DNA from 3 places in the Methylobacterium sp. WL120 genome. Region 1 is predicted to be linked to each of the others. Evidence: predicted binding sites of a transcription regulator. Region 1 holds the regulator's gene; each other region holds the start of a gene.
What was found. Region 1 encodes PhoB, which activates phosphate uptake and scavenging genes when phosphate is short. Its sites were predicted from a motif close to TGTCATNNANCTGTCAT; they were not measured.
Positions count from the first base shown of each region.

Region 2: the regulator PhoB is predicted to act here: its motif matches at 2,515-2,531, upstream of FV229_RS04915 (ceramide glucosyltransferase).
Region 3: the regulator PhoB is predicted to act here: its motif matches at 1,523-1,539, upstream of FV229_RS15260 (Orn/Lys/Arg decarboxylase N-terminal domain-containing protein).

Region 1 covers NZ_VRUT01000062.1:13,540-18,019, forward strand. Annotated here, with positions in the region: gene FV229_RS13345 (protein-disulfide reductase DsbD domain-containing protein) at 1-1,578, shown strand, start outside; gene phoB (phosphate regulon transcriptional regulator PhoB) at 1,575-2,276, opposite strand; gene phoU (phosphate signaling complex protein PhoU) at 2,339-3,052, opposite strand; gene pstB (phosphate ABC transporter ATP-binding protein PstB) at 3,084-3,902, opposite strand; gene pstA (phosphate ABC transporter permease PstA) at 3,953-4,480, opposite strand, start outside.
Region 2 covers NZ_VRUT01000014.1:11,313-15,792, reverse strand. Annotated here, with positions in the region: gene FV229_RS04930 (YqaA family protein) at 1-269, opposite strand, end outside; tRNA gene FV229_RS04925 (tRNA-Leu) at 410-494, shown strand; gene FV229_RS04920 (gamma-glutamyl-gamma-aminobutyrate hydrolase family protein) at 508-1,194, opposite strand; gene FV229_RS04915 (ceramide glucosyltransferase) at 1,259-2,440, opposite strand; gene FV229_RS04910 (FAD-dependent oxidoreductase) at 2,562-3,512, shown strand; gene FV229_RS04905 (histone deacetylase) at 3,512-4,414, shown strand; gene FV229_RS04900 (helix-turn-helix domain-containing protein) at 4,408-4,480, opposite strand, start outside.
Region 3 covers NZ_VRUT01000076.1:18,961-23,440, reverse strand. Annotated here, with positions in the region: partial or broken gene FV229_RS15270 (nickel transporter) at 1-620, opposite strand, end outside; gene FV229_RS15265 (DUF1007 family protein) at 611-1,279, opposite strand; gene FV229_RS15260 (Orn/Lys/Arg decarboxylase N-terminal domain-containing protein) at 1,586-3,943, shown strand; gene FV229_RS15255 (GNAT family N-acetyltransferase) at 3,943-4,480, shown strand, end outside.

The DNA of each region.
Region 1 (4,480 bases):
GACCTCGACGCGCCGGGCCTCGCCGCGGACAGGCTCCGCGCGGTGGCGTTCTTTCCCTATTCCGAGACGGCGATCGAGAACGCCGCGCCGCAGCCCTTCACCGTGGACGCGGCCGGCCTCCACCTGACGCTGACCCGCGCGACGCCCACCGACGCCGCGCCCGAGAGCCTGCCCGGCGTGCTGGCGATCGAGGAGGAGACCGGCGACGGTCTCGTCCGCCAGGCCTTCGCGCTGGGCGACGAGGCGCCGCTCGCGGCCGGCAGCGCGATGCCGAGCGTGGCGCCGGCGATCCCGCGCACCGAGCCGGCCGAGACCCTGACGCTCTGGACCGCGGCCGGCCTCGCGCTGCTGGGCGGCCTGATCCTCAACCTGATGCCCTGCGTCTTCCCGGTTCTGTCGATCAAGGTGCTCAGCTTGGTGAAGCATTCCGGCGAGGCGCCGGGGCGGGTCCGCCTGCACGGGCTCGCCTACACGGCGGGCGTGCTGGCGGCGTTCCTGGTGCTGGCCTCGCTGCTGATCGCGCTGAAGGCCGGGGGAGCCGGGATCGGCTGGGGCTTCCAGCTGCAATCGCCCACCGTGGTGGCCGCCCTGGCCTACCTGCTCTTCGCCATGGGCCTGAGCCTGTCGGGCATGCTCCACCTCGGCGGGCGGCTCGCCGGCCTCGGCGACGGGCTGACCCGGCGGGCCGGGCTCGAAGGCTCGTTCTTCACCGGCGTGCTCGCGACCGTGGTGGCGACGCCCTGCACCGCCCCCTTCATGGGCTCGGCGGTGGGCTTCGCGCTGACGCAGTCGACGGCCGCCGGCCTCGTGGTGTTCGCGAGCCTCGGCCTCGGCCTCGCCCTGCCCTTCCTGGCGTTGACCCTGTGGCCGGCGGCGCTCCGCGCCCTGCCCCGCCCGGGCGCCTGGATGGACGTGCTGAAGCAGGCGCTGGCCTTCCCGATCTACGCCACGGTCGCTTGGCTGGTCTGGGTGCTGGCCCAGCAGGTCGGGCCGCAGGGCCTGCTCGCCGCGCTGCTCGGACTGGTGCTGCTCGGCTTCTCCGCCTGGGCGTGGGAACTCGGCCGCGACGCGCGCCCGGTGCGGGCGCAGCTCGCCCGCGGCCTCGCGGTGCTCGCCGTCGTCGGCGTGGCGGCGCTCGCCCTCACCCTCGACCGCGACCGGATCGCGCCGGGCGCCCAGGCCAGGGCCGAGGGCGTCGAGCCGTTCACGCAGGCGCGCCTCGACGCGCTGCTGGCCGGCGGCCGGCCGGTCTTCGTCAACATGACCGCGGCGTGGTGCATCACCTGCCAGGTCAACGAGCGCACCTCGCTCGGGACGGCGGCGGTCGGCGCGGCGATGCGCGCCCGCGACGTCACCTACCTCAAGGGCGACTGGACCAACCAGAATCCGGAGATCACCCGCCTGCTCGAGCGACACGGCCGCAGCGGCGTGCCGCTCTACCTGCTCTACGCAGGGCCAGGCGAGCCGACGGTGCTGCCGCAGATCCTCACCGAGGGCACGGTGCTGAGCGCGCTGGACGCCGTGACGGCGACGGGCCGCAGCGCGGGGCTCGCGGGCGCGGGAACGAAGGTGCCCTAATCCTCGCCCGAAAACGTCTCGTCGAAGGCGTAGCCCGAACCGCGGACGGTGCGGATCGGGTCGGTCTCGCCGGTGCGGTTCAGGGCCTTGCGCAGGCGGCCGACATGCACGTCGACGGTGCGTTCGTCGATGTAGACGTCGTGGCCCCAGACGCCGTCGAGGAGCTGCTCGCGGGAATAGACCCGGCCGGGGCTCTGCATCAGGAATTCGAGCAGCTTGAACTCGGTCGGCCCGAGGTGGATCTCGCTGCCCGCCCGGCGCAGGCGGTGGCTGTCGCGGTCGAGCTCGATGTCGCCGGCCTCCAGGAGGTTCGCGACATGGGTCGGCTTGGCCCGGCGCAGCAGCGCGCGGACCCGGGCCAGGAGCTCCGGCACGGAGAACGGTTTGACGATGTAGTCGTCGGCCCCGGTCCCGAGGCCGCGGATGCGGTCGCCCTCCTCGCCGCGCGCCGTCAGCATGATGACCGGCAGGGACGCCGTCTCGCGCCGCGCCCGCACCCGGCGGCACAGCTCGATCCCCGAGAGGCCGGGCAGCATCCAGTCGAGCAGGATCAGGTCCGGCACCTGCTCCTGCAGGCGCAGCTCGGCCTCGTCGCCGCGGGCTGCGGAATCGACCTCGAAGCCCTCGGCTTCGAGGTTGTAGCGCAGGAGGGTGGTGAGCGCCTCCTCGTCCTCGACGATCAGGATCCGCGTACGCATGCAGGGCACTCCCGGGCGGGCCGCCCGACTTCCTTGGCCGCCGTGAGACGCCGACAGGCGTCTCAGGCGCCGGGCGTCACCGTCGCGTAGTTCGACGCGTCGTTCTTCGGGCGGTCGCCGGCGAGGTTCTCGCCGGTGGCGAGATAATGGATCGTCTCGGCGATGTTGGTGGTGTGGTCGCCGATGCGCTCGACGTTCTTGGCGCAGAACAGCAGGTGCGTGCAGAACGAGATGTTGCGCGGATCTTCCATCATGTACGTCAACAACTCGCGGAACAGCGAGTTGTAGAGCGCGTCGATCTCGCCGTCCCGCTCCCAGACGTTGTGCGCCGCCGAGACGTCGCGGCTGGCATAGGCGTCGAGCACGTCCTTGAGCTGCTCCTGCACCAGGTCGCTCATGTGCTGCACGCCGAGCACGATCTTCTGCGCCTGGGCCTGGTCGCTGATCGCGACGACGCGCTTGGCGATGTTCTTGGCGAGGTCGCCGATGCGCTCGAGGTCGCCCGAGACGCGGATCGCCGAGATCGTCTCGCGCAGGTCGATCGCCATCGGCTGGCGCCGGGCGATGAGCAGCACCGAGCGCTCCTCGATCTCGCGCTGGAGGGTGTCGAGGCGCTTGTCGGCGAGGATCACCGCCTGGGCGAGCTGGGTGTCGCGGCGAACGAGGGCGTCGGTCGCCTCGGTCATCATCTTCTCGGCGACGCCGCCCATCTCGGAGATCGAGCGGCGCAGGTCCTCGAGGTCGGTGTCGTAGGACGTGACGATGTGGCCGGGCATGGGCTTGGTCCTCGATCGATCCGTATGCGGCTCAGCCGAAGCGGCCGGTGATGTAGTCCTGGGTCTGACGCACGGTCGGGTTCATGAAGATGCGGTTGGTCGGACCGACCTCGATGACTTCGCCGAGATACATGAAGGCGGTGAACTGCGAGATGCGCGCGGCCTGCTGCATGTTGTGGGTCACGATGACGATCGTGAACTCGCTGCGCAGCTGCTCGATCAGCTCCTCGATGCGCCCGGTCGAGATCGGGTCGAGGGCCGAGGTCGGCTCGTCGAACAGGATCACCTCGGGGCTCTGGGCCACCGTGCGGGCGATGCACAGGCGCTGCTGCTGGCCGCCGGAGAGGCCCATGCCGGACTGCTTGAGCTTGTCCTTCACCTCGTCCCACAGGGCGGCCTTGCGCAGGGCCGACTCGACGCGGCCGTCGAGCTCGGATTTCGGCAGCTTCTCGTAGAGGCGCAGGCCGAAGGCGACGTTGTCGTAGATCGACATCGGGAACGGCGTCGGCTTCTGGAACACCATGCCGATGCGCGAGCGCAGCTCGTTCAGGTCGACGTTGGCGTCGAGCACGTTCTGGCCGTCGAGCAGCACCTGACCCTCGGCGCGCTGCTCCGGGTAGAGGCTGTAGATCCGGTTGAAGGTGCGCAGAAGGGTCGACTTCCCGCAGCCGGACGGGCCGATCAGGGCGGTGACCTGGCGGTCGTGGAAGTCGAGGTTGATGTTCTTCAGGCTGTGGAACTGCCCGTAATAGAAGTTCAGCTCCCTGGCGGCGATGCGGATGGGCGCGTGCTCGTCGGCCGGGTTCCGGCCGTCGAACTGGGAAGCGCTGATCGCGGGGGCGGCGTTCATCGTCGTGTTCCTCGTGGGTGCCGGCGGCGGGTTCAGGGTCCCCATGGACATCAGCGCGCGGTCTGCGGCTTGATGACGAAGCGGGCGACGACCGAGAGCAGCAGGATCGTCATGGTGATCAGGAGCGCGCCGGCCCAGGCGAGCTGCTGCCAGTTCGGATAGGGCGAGAGCGCGAACTGGTAGATCATCACCGGCAGGTTCGCGACGCCGCCCATCAGGTCGCGGCTGAACCAAGAGTTGTTGTTGAGCGCCGTGAACAGCAGCGGCGCGGTCTCGCCGGCGATGCGGGCGAGCGCCAGGATGATGCCGGTAACGATGCCGGCCGACGCCGCCCGCCACGTCACGCTGCGGATCACCGTCGACATCGGGGCGCCGAGCGCGACGCCGGCCTCGCGCAGCGTCCCGGGGACGAGGCGCAACATGTCCTCGGTGGTGCGCACGATCACCGGCGTCGCGATGATCGCCAGCGCCACGCCGCCGGCCCAGCCCGAATAGCTCCCCATCGGCCGCACCATCAGGGTGTAGACGAACAGGCCGATCAGGATCGAGGGCGCGGAGAGCAGGATGTCGTTGAGGAA
Region 2 (4,480 bases), on a different contig from region 1:
CCGTAGAGGCGGATCAGCCAGGTTCCGAGCGAGTCGAACAGCAGCGCGCCGATGGCGTAGCCGACGAGGCCCCCGAGCACCGAGCCGACCGTGGCGATCAGCGCGTAGAACCAGACCCGGTCGGGCCGGCTCACCGCCATCGGCACCAGCATCGCATCGGGCGGGACCGGGAAGAACGAGCTTTCGGCGAAGGCCACGGCACCCAGCACGTAGGGCGCCGACGGCTTGCCCGAGAGCGCGAGTATCCACTCGTAGAGGCGGCGGATCATCGGGACCGTCTGCATCCGGTTCGGGGGGAGGGCGCCCTTTGAGCACAGCCGGCCCGAACGCACCAGCGTGCCGGCGCACGCGGCGCGACCCGGAAAGGGCTTGGCCCGACCGCGGAACCTGTGCGAAAAGGCTCCCCGTCGCGGGTATGGTGGAACTGGTAGACGCGGGCGACTCAAAATCGCCAGCCGCAAGGCGTGGGGGTTCGATTCCCTCTACCCGCACCAACGCCTCTCAACTCTATTCGAGGAACCGCCGTATCCAGCCGCCGACCCGGTGCCGGTCGTCCGGTGCGTCGAGGGAGGCGAGCGCGGCCCGTGCGCGTTCGGGGTCGTCCTGCGCCTCCGAATGGCCGGCGATCAGCGCGCGGGTGTAATCGGGCTCGAATTCCGGGTGGAACTGCACCGAGAGCGCGGCGCGGTCCTCATAGGCCAGCATCGCGTAGGGGGTGAAGGCGCTCGCCGCCAGCACCCGGGTGGCGGGCGGAACCTCGACGACCTGATCCTGGTGGAAGGCCGCCACGGCGATCCGGTCCGCGTCGTCCATGTACGGCGCCCGCTCGGTCACCGCATAGCTGTGGAGCCCGAGCCCGCGGCCCTTCCCGGAGCGGACCGCGCGGCCGCCATAGGCCTCCGCCACGACCTGATGGCCGAAGCAGATGCCGACCAGCGGCTTGCCCGGTGGCAGCGCGCGCAGGAACCCGATCAACGGCGCGATCCAGGGCAGCGGATCGTAGACGCCGGCGGCCGAGCCGGAGACCGCGTAGCCGTCGAAGGCATCCGGGTCTGTCGGTAGCTCGCCGGCGCGCACGTCGAGGATCGTGGCGGCATGCGCCGGGCCGATCATGCGCGCGGTCATCGCGCCGTAGGACGGAAAGCGGGCGAGCCGCGCCAGCGGCGAGCCGGCTTCGAGGATGGCGATGCGCACGGGCTGACCGTTGCTGTGGGCGACAGGCTCGGCATCGCGCCGTTCACCGCGCGATGCAACCGCCTCAGGCGGCGCGTGCCCGCCGGAGGACCGCGCGCGGGCCGACGGCGCCCTTCAGGCGGATGTCCATGGCGTTGCCGCGCCAGACGATCGCACGATGGGTCCAGGCCGCGCACCAGACCAGCGGGATCAGGGCGTCGCGCAGCAGGAAGCCGACGAGCAGCCGCGGCGCGTGGAACCAGCCGGCGCGCGCGGCGAGCCGGAACTCGGCCGCGTAGCCCAAAGCCGACAGCGCCGCGAGCCCGGCCGCCGCCGTCCAGGTGCCCGCGAGCGACCCCGCAATCACGAACGGCAGCAAGGTGCCGCTGGCGATCTCGGGCGCGAAGAACAGCGGGAACGTCACCCGGCGCAGGCGCGCCCAGCGGATCTGCCGCGACCAGACCTCGAACGCCGCGCGGCGCCCCAGCGGCTGCTCGAACGGGGCGGCGACGAGGTGGACCCGGCGGCCGGCCGCGCGCACGAGCTTCGTCGCCGCCGCGTCCTCGGCGATCTCCGCGGCGAGCGCCCGGATGCCGCCCCGCGCCTCGAGGAACGGGCGGTGCCAGAGCATGCTCTTGCCCTGCGCGAAGCCGAGCCCCACCGCCTCGCCGGCATATTGCCAGCGGGCTTGCAGGGTGTTGAGGAAGGCGCATTCGACCGCGGCCCAGATCCCGTCCGGGCGGGCGCCGATCGGCGTCGAGCAGACGAGGCCGGTGTCGTCGCGCCAGGCGGCCTGCAGTTGCTGCAGGTAATCGGTGGGCATCAACACGTTCGAATCGGCGATGACGATCCAATCGTGCCGCGCCGCCTCCCAGCCCCGCACGCAATTGTTGAGCTTCGGGTTGTCGCTGATGCGCTCGTCGCCGACGAGGATGCGGGCCGGGACCCGCGGGTGCGCCGCGATCAGCCGGCGGACCAGCGGCAGCACCGGGTCGGCGGCGTCGGCGACGCAGAAGACGATCTCGTAGGCCGGGTAGTCGAGGGCGAAGCCGCGGGCGAGCGTCTCCTCGCTGAAGGTCTCCAGGCCGCAGACCGGGCGCACCAGCGAGACGGGCGCGCCCACCGGAAACGTCGTCCCGCACGCATGACGCCCGATCCGCCGGCCGGCGACGACGAGGCTCGCGAGGTGCAGGGCCGTCAGGAGTGCGCAGAGCACGAGGGCGACCGTGGTGCCGTCCGGGGCCGGAAAGGTGCTGACGAGACCCATGCGGCGCGCATCTCCGAACTGGCCTGTCCCGCGGCGCGCGGCCGCGTCGGCTGACTGCCCCTAACAGCGCGCGCGTTTCAGCCGTATGACAGCAGCACCAAGCGGATGAGGGAGCGAAGCTTTGGCCGAAGGCGGAACCGTCGCGATCCTCGGGGCCGGCATGGCGGGTGCCGCCGCCGCCCGGCGCCTCGCCGAGGCCGGCCTCGACGTCCGCGTCTTCGACAAGGGCCGCGGCATCGGCGGGCGCATGGCGACGCGGCGCACGCAAGCCGGCGCCCGCTTCGACCACGGCGCACAGTTCTTCCGCGCGAAGGGCGAGGCGTTTCGCGCGCAATGCGCGGCCTGGATCGCCGCCGGCGTCGCCGCGCCCTGGGGCGTCGAGGGCCGCGAGGTCGGCCTGCCCGGCATGCCGGCGCCTGTCCGCCACCTGCTCGACGGGCTGCCGGTGTCGCTGGAGACGACGATCGCCTGCATTGCGCGGGGGGATCGCGGCTGGATGCTGACGGATGCCGCGGGCGCGACCGAAGGCCCATTCGCCGCCGTGGCGGTGACCTTCCCGGCGCCGCAGGTGACGGCGCTGATGGAGACGAGCGGCGTCGCGCTGCCGGGGCCGGAGCGCGCATCCTACGCGCCGTGCTGGTCGCTGCTGCTCGACCTCGATGCGGCACCAGGCTTCCCGGAAACGCATCTCACGTTTTCGGAGAGTCCGATCGCGCTGATCGCGCGCGAGGAGACCAAGCCCGGCCGGGCGCCCGGGCATCGCCTCGTGGTCCACGCCGCGCCGGATTGGTCGCGCGCCCACCTGGAGGAGGCGCGCGAGGCGGTGCAGGCCGCCCTGGTCGCCGCCCTCGAAGCGCGCCTGGGGACGTCGGTCCGCCCGACCTACGCCGCCGTCCACCGCTGGCGCTACGCCATGGTCGAGTCGGCGCTCGGCCACCCCTGCCTCTACGATCCGGCGCAGCGGCTGGGTGCCGCCGGCGACTGGTGCCTGGGTCCGCGGATCGAGGCGGCCTTCGACAGCGGCCGGGCGCTCGCCGACCGCATCGCCGCCGACCTGACGTTCGGGCGGTGATCCCGCCCATCGTGTTCCATCCGGCCTACGAGGCGATCCTCCCGGCCGGGCACCGCTTCCCGATGCGCAAGTACGGGCGGCTTGCGGAGGTGCTGATGGAGCGCGGGCTGGCGCCGCGCGGGTTCACGACGCCGGAGCCGGCCTCGCCCGAGCTCCTACGGTTCGCCCACGACGCGTCCTACGTCGAGGCCGTGCTCGGGCTCGCGGTGCCGCGGGCGATCGAGCGGGCGATCGGCTTGCCCGTGGACGAGAGCGTGGTCCGACGCTCGCGCGCCTCCGTCGGCGGCACGCTGCTCGCCGCGCGCCTCGCCCTGGTGCAGGGACTCGCCGGCAGCGCCGCCGGCGGCAGCCACCACGCCCGGCGCGAGCAGGGGGCGGGATTCTGCGTGTTCAACGACGTGGCGGTCGCGGCCCGCGCGCTGCAGGGCGAGGGTGCGATCCGCCGGGCGCTCGTGGTCGATTGCGACGTGCACCAGGGCGACGGCACCGCCGACTGCCTCGCCCGCTCACCGGACCTGTTCACGCTGTCGATCCATTGCGAGAAGAACTACCCGACCGCCAAGATCGCCGGCGACCTCGACGTCGGCCTGCCCGACGGGCTCGACGATGCCGGCTACCTCGCCGTCCTCGAGGCGCGGCTTCCGCCGCTGCTCGACGCGCTGGCGCCCGACCTCGTCTTCTACAACGCCGGCGTCGACCCGCACCGGGACGACCGCCTCGGGCGGCTCGCGCTCACCGACGACGGGCTGCTGGCGCGCGACCGCTACGTCGTCGGGCAGGCGCGGGCGCGGGGCATCCCCCTCGTGGCGGTGATCGGCGGCGGCTACACCCACGACGTCGACGCGCTCGCAAGCCGCCACGCCCTAGTGTTCCAGGCGCTCGCCGCCAACGCGCTCTACTGATCCTTCGGCAGAGCGCGCGCTTGCGCTTCCAGCGCGTCGAACAGGCGCTCCAGGGGCGCGCCGTCG
Region 3 (4,480 bases), on a different contig from region 1:
CCGCAGCCGCCGGGCGCGCCGAGGTCGGCGAGCCGCCCGGCCTTGCGCCAGGTCACCGCGAGGCCGATCGCGGCGACGAGGGCGAAGCTCGCGATTTCGATCGCGTTGCCGGCCCGCGTCATGCCGGCGGCGGTGGCGCCGAGGACGAGGCGGCCGGTGCCGACGATCGCGATCGCGACCAAAGCCTGCAGAACCGCGGCGGCGAAGCTCAAGCCGAAGCCGCGGCGCAGCGCCCGCTCGCCGGCGAACAGGTAGCCGGCGATGACGGCCTTGCCGTGCCCCGGGCCGGCGGCGTGGAAGACGCCGTAGGCGAAGCCGAGGGTGACCAGCGGCGTCAAGTCGCCGCCGCCCTTGATCGCGGCGAGCGCGGCCTGGAGGCTCCGCGAAAAGCTCGATTGGATCGCCAGGAGCCAGCCGCCGAGCCCGGTCGCCGAAGGCGCAGCCTCGCGGAAGCCGATCCCGAACGGCGACCGCGGCGGTGGCGTCGCGAGGCCGGGCGCCACGAGCCAGACCAGAAGCGCGAGGACCAGGGCCGCGACGCCGATCGCGGCGGCGACCAGCGAAAGCCGCAGCGGCAGGCGCCGGGCCGGCGGAGCAATGAGCGCGGCGCCTACGGACACGCGACCAGCACCCGGTTCGCGAACTGCACGCCGTAGCCCGAGGCCGCCGTCAGCGCCTCGAAGAACGCCTCGCTCATGCCCGGCGATCCGGCCTCCGCCGTCTTCGGCTCGGGCGTCTTGGGCCGCGTCACCGTGGCGGCGCAGCCGGCGGGCGCGCCGACGAGCGTCGCCGCGTCGGGCGCCTCCGACAGGCCGAAGAAGACGAAGTAGGTCGGGTCGTAGACTTCGAGCGCCAGCACGCCGCGCCCCTGCGACGGCGGCGTCTTCAGCGGCAGGCGGAAGCTCAGGGTGAGGCTGTCGCCCTCCATCGCCATCCGCGGCTCGACCGGGTCGGCGAAGGCTTGTTCCTTGCCGCCGACCTTCAGCTTGGTGAAGTAGCCGAATTCGGCGAGGTTGCCGGTGTTCTCGGTGGCGAGGGTCTGCAACTCGTCCGGCGTGAGCTTGCCGTCCTTGTTCGCGTCCAGCCCCTGCGTGACGAAGGCCGTGTAGGCGGCGTCGAACGTCCAGACGTTGCGCACGGCGACGACCTTGCCGTCGGCGTAGGCGATCTCGGCCTTCGCCGTCACCCAGACGTGCGGATGGGCCGCGGCGGGCAGGGTCGCGAGCGCCAGCAGCGCGGCGGCGAGGGCAGGACGAAGGATCGCGAGATTCGGCTTCATGCGGGTCGGACGCTCGCGGCGCTGAGGTGAAGGATCCGTTAAGCGCATGTCTTGTCGGCATCCGCTGGGGCGAAAGCGAGGCGAACCGCAACGGGGAAGTCCCGCGGGAGGCGACGCCGAATCCGATGTCGGCCGGGCGCCCGGCGGCATCGTCGTCATGGCCTTGGCGACGCGATCGTATTACCCGGGCGAACCAGATGTCGGCCGCCCGCGCCCGCCGGGTCCCGCGCCATTCGGCGCGACCGTCATCCAACCGTCACGACGGCGTCGCAGGCAGGCGCCGACCCGCTACGCCAGAGGCACGCCATGGACTTCCACCGCCGATTCACCGTGCTGATGTGCGCGCCGGCCTTCGATCCGGACGACCTCGAAGGCGTCCGCGTCGCGCAGATCGTCACGGCGGTCGAGGGCCGCGGCTTCGAGGTGATCCGCGCGCGTCGCGTCGAGGACGCGGCGATCGCCGTCCAGACCGACGCCGCGATCGGCTGCATGGTCGTCGACTGGGGCAAGCGCGGCCTCGACGGCAAGGCGGCGTCGCTGATCGACATGATGCGCCGGCGCGGCCTGGAGATGCCGATCGTCATCCTCGTGCGCCGCAAGCGCCTGGAAGACATCCCGGTCGAGTTGCTCGACTTCATCGACGGCTACATCTTCCTCGCCGAGGAGACGCCGGAGTTCATCGCCCGCGGCCTCGTCTCCCGCGTGACGCAGTATGCCGAGACCCTGAAGACGCCGTTCTTCGGCGCGCTCGTCGACTACGCCGAGAAGGGCAACCAGCTCTGGACCTGCCCGGGCCACAACGGCGGCATCTTCTACAACCGCTCGCCGATCGGGCGGATCTTCGTCGAGCATCTCGGCGAGGCGATCTTCCGCGACGACTTGGACAACTCGGTCCTCGACCTCGGCGACCTGCTGACCCACGAGGGTCCGGCGCTGAGGGCGCAGAAGGAGGCCGCCCAGATCTTCGGGGCGGAGAAGACCTACTTCGTCCTCAACGGCACCTCGGCCTCGAACAAGGTGGTGCTCGGCTCGCTGGTGGCCGAGGGCGACCTCGTGCTGTTCGACCGCAACAACCACAAGGCGGCCCACCACGGCGCGCTGATGCTCGCCGGCGGCATCCCGATCTTCCTCGAGACCGACCGCAACGCCTACGGCCTGATCGGCCCGATCTATCACGAGGCCTTGGACGAGCAGGCCATTCGCGAAAAAATCCGCCGCAACCCGCTGGTGGAGGACAAGGAGGCCTGGCGCCGCGAGCGCCCGTTCCGCGTCGCGGTGATCGAGCAGTGCACCTACGACGGCACGATCCTTGACGCGCAGGGCGTCGTCGAGAAGATCGGCCACCTGTGCGACTACATCCTGTTCGACGAGGCCTGGGCCGGCTTCATGAAGTTCCACCCGCTCTTCGTCGGCCGGTTCGCCATGGGGCTGAAGGGGCTGGACGAGACCTCCCCCGGCATCATCGCCACGCAATCGACCCACAAGCAGCTCGCAAGCTTCAGCCAGGCCTCGCAGATCCACACCAAGGACGGCCACATCCGCGGCCAGACCCGGCGCGTCGAGCATCGCCGCCTCAACGAGAGCTTCCTCGTCCACGCCTCGACCTCGCCGTTCTACCCGATCTTCGCCTCGCTCGACGTCGGCGCGCAGATGATGAAGGGCCGGTCCGGCATGATCCTGTGGGACGACACGATCCGCCTGGGGATCGAGTGGCGCAAGAAGGTCCGCGCCATCCGCCGCGAGTTCGAGGAGAAGGAGGGCGATCCGAGCCGGCGCTGGTTCTTCGACCCCTTCGTCCCCGACGTGACGCCCGGCCCCGACGGCGTCGACGTGCCGTGGGAGAGCCTGACGACGGACGTGCTCGCCTCGGACCCGAAGCATTGGGAGCTGCGTCCCGGGGCGCGCTGGCACGGCTTCACCCATGTCGGGCCCGAGACCTCGCCCGGCTACGCCATGACCGACCCGAACAAGCTCACGGTGCTGACGCCGGGCTTCGACCGGGCGACTGGGGAATACGCCGCCCACGGCGTGCCGGCGCCGATCGTCGCGCAGTACCTGCGCGAGAACCGGATCGTCGCCGAGAAGAACGACCTCAACTCGCTGCTCTTCCTGCTGACGCCCGGCGTCGAATCGTCGAAGGCCGGCACGCTGATCTCGGGCCTCGTCGCCTTCAAGCGCCTGCACGACGACAACGTTCTGCTGGAGGACGCGATGCCCGAGTTCGTGCGGCGGCGGCCGAACCGCTACCGGGGCATCCGCCTGCGCGACCTCTGCGCCGACTTCCACGCCTTCCACCGCGAGCACGGCACCTCGGCGCTGCAGCGCAAGCAGTTCCAGCCGCAGCACCTGCCCGAGATGGTGATGGCGCCCAAGGCCGCGGCCCAGATGTTGACGCGAAACAACGTCGACTTCGTGCCGATCGCCGAGGCCGAGGGCCGTGTGGCGACGACCTTGCTTCTGGTCTACCCGCCCGGGATCGGCACGGTGCTGCCCGGCGAGCGGATCGATGAGCGGGCCAAGCCGATGCTGGACTACTTCAAGATGTTCGAGCGCTCCGCCAACCTGTTCCCAGGCTTCGAGGCCGAGATCCAGGGCGTCTACCGGCAGGTCGAGCCGGACGGGCAGATCCGCTTCCACACCTACGTCATGCGCGAGGCGCGCTGATGGAGGACGCCGCGGCGCCGGGCGCCCTCGCGACGCCAGAGCCGGCCGCGCCCTGCGCCGACATCGTCATCCGCCCCTCATCGGATGGCGACCTCGCGGCGATGGTGGCGATCTACGAGCACCACATCCGCCGCGGCGTCGGCGACGTCGGCGACTTCGAGGAGGACCGGCTGCTACCGGACGACCTGCGGCGGCGGCGCAAGACCATGCGCAAGAAGCGCCTGCCGCACCTCGTCGCCGACCGGAACGGGCAGGTCGCAGGCTACGCCTACGCGGTGCCGTTCCGGAAGCGGCCGGCCTACCGCTACACCCTGAAGCACTCGATCTACGTGCATCCCGAGCATCTGCATGCCGGCATCGGCCGGCGCCTGCTGCCGGCGCTGATCGAGGCCTGCGCCGCGGGCGGCTACCGGCAGATGATCGGCTACATCGATTCGGAGAACGCGGCGTCGCTGCGCCTGCACGAGGCTTGCGGATTCGTCCGCGTCGGCCACCTGCCGGCGGTCGGCTACAAGTACGGCCGCTGGAGCGACAGCG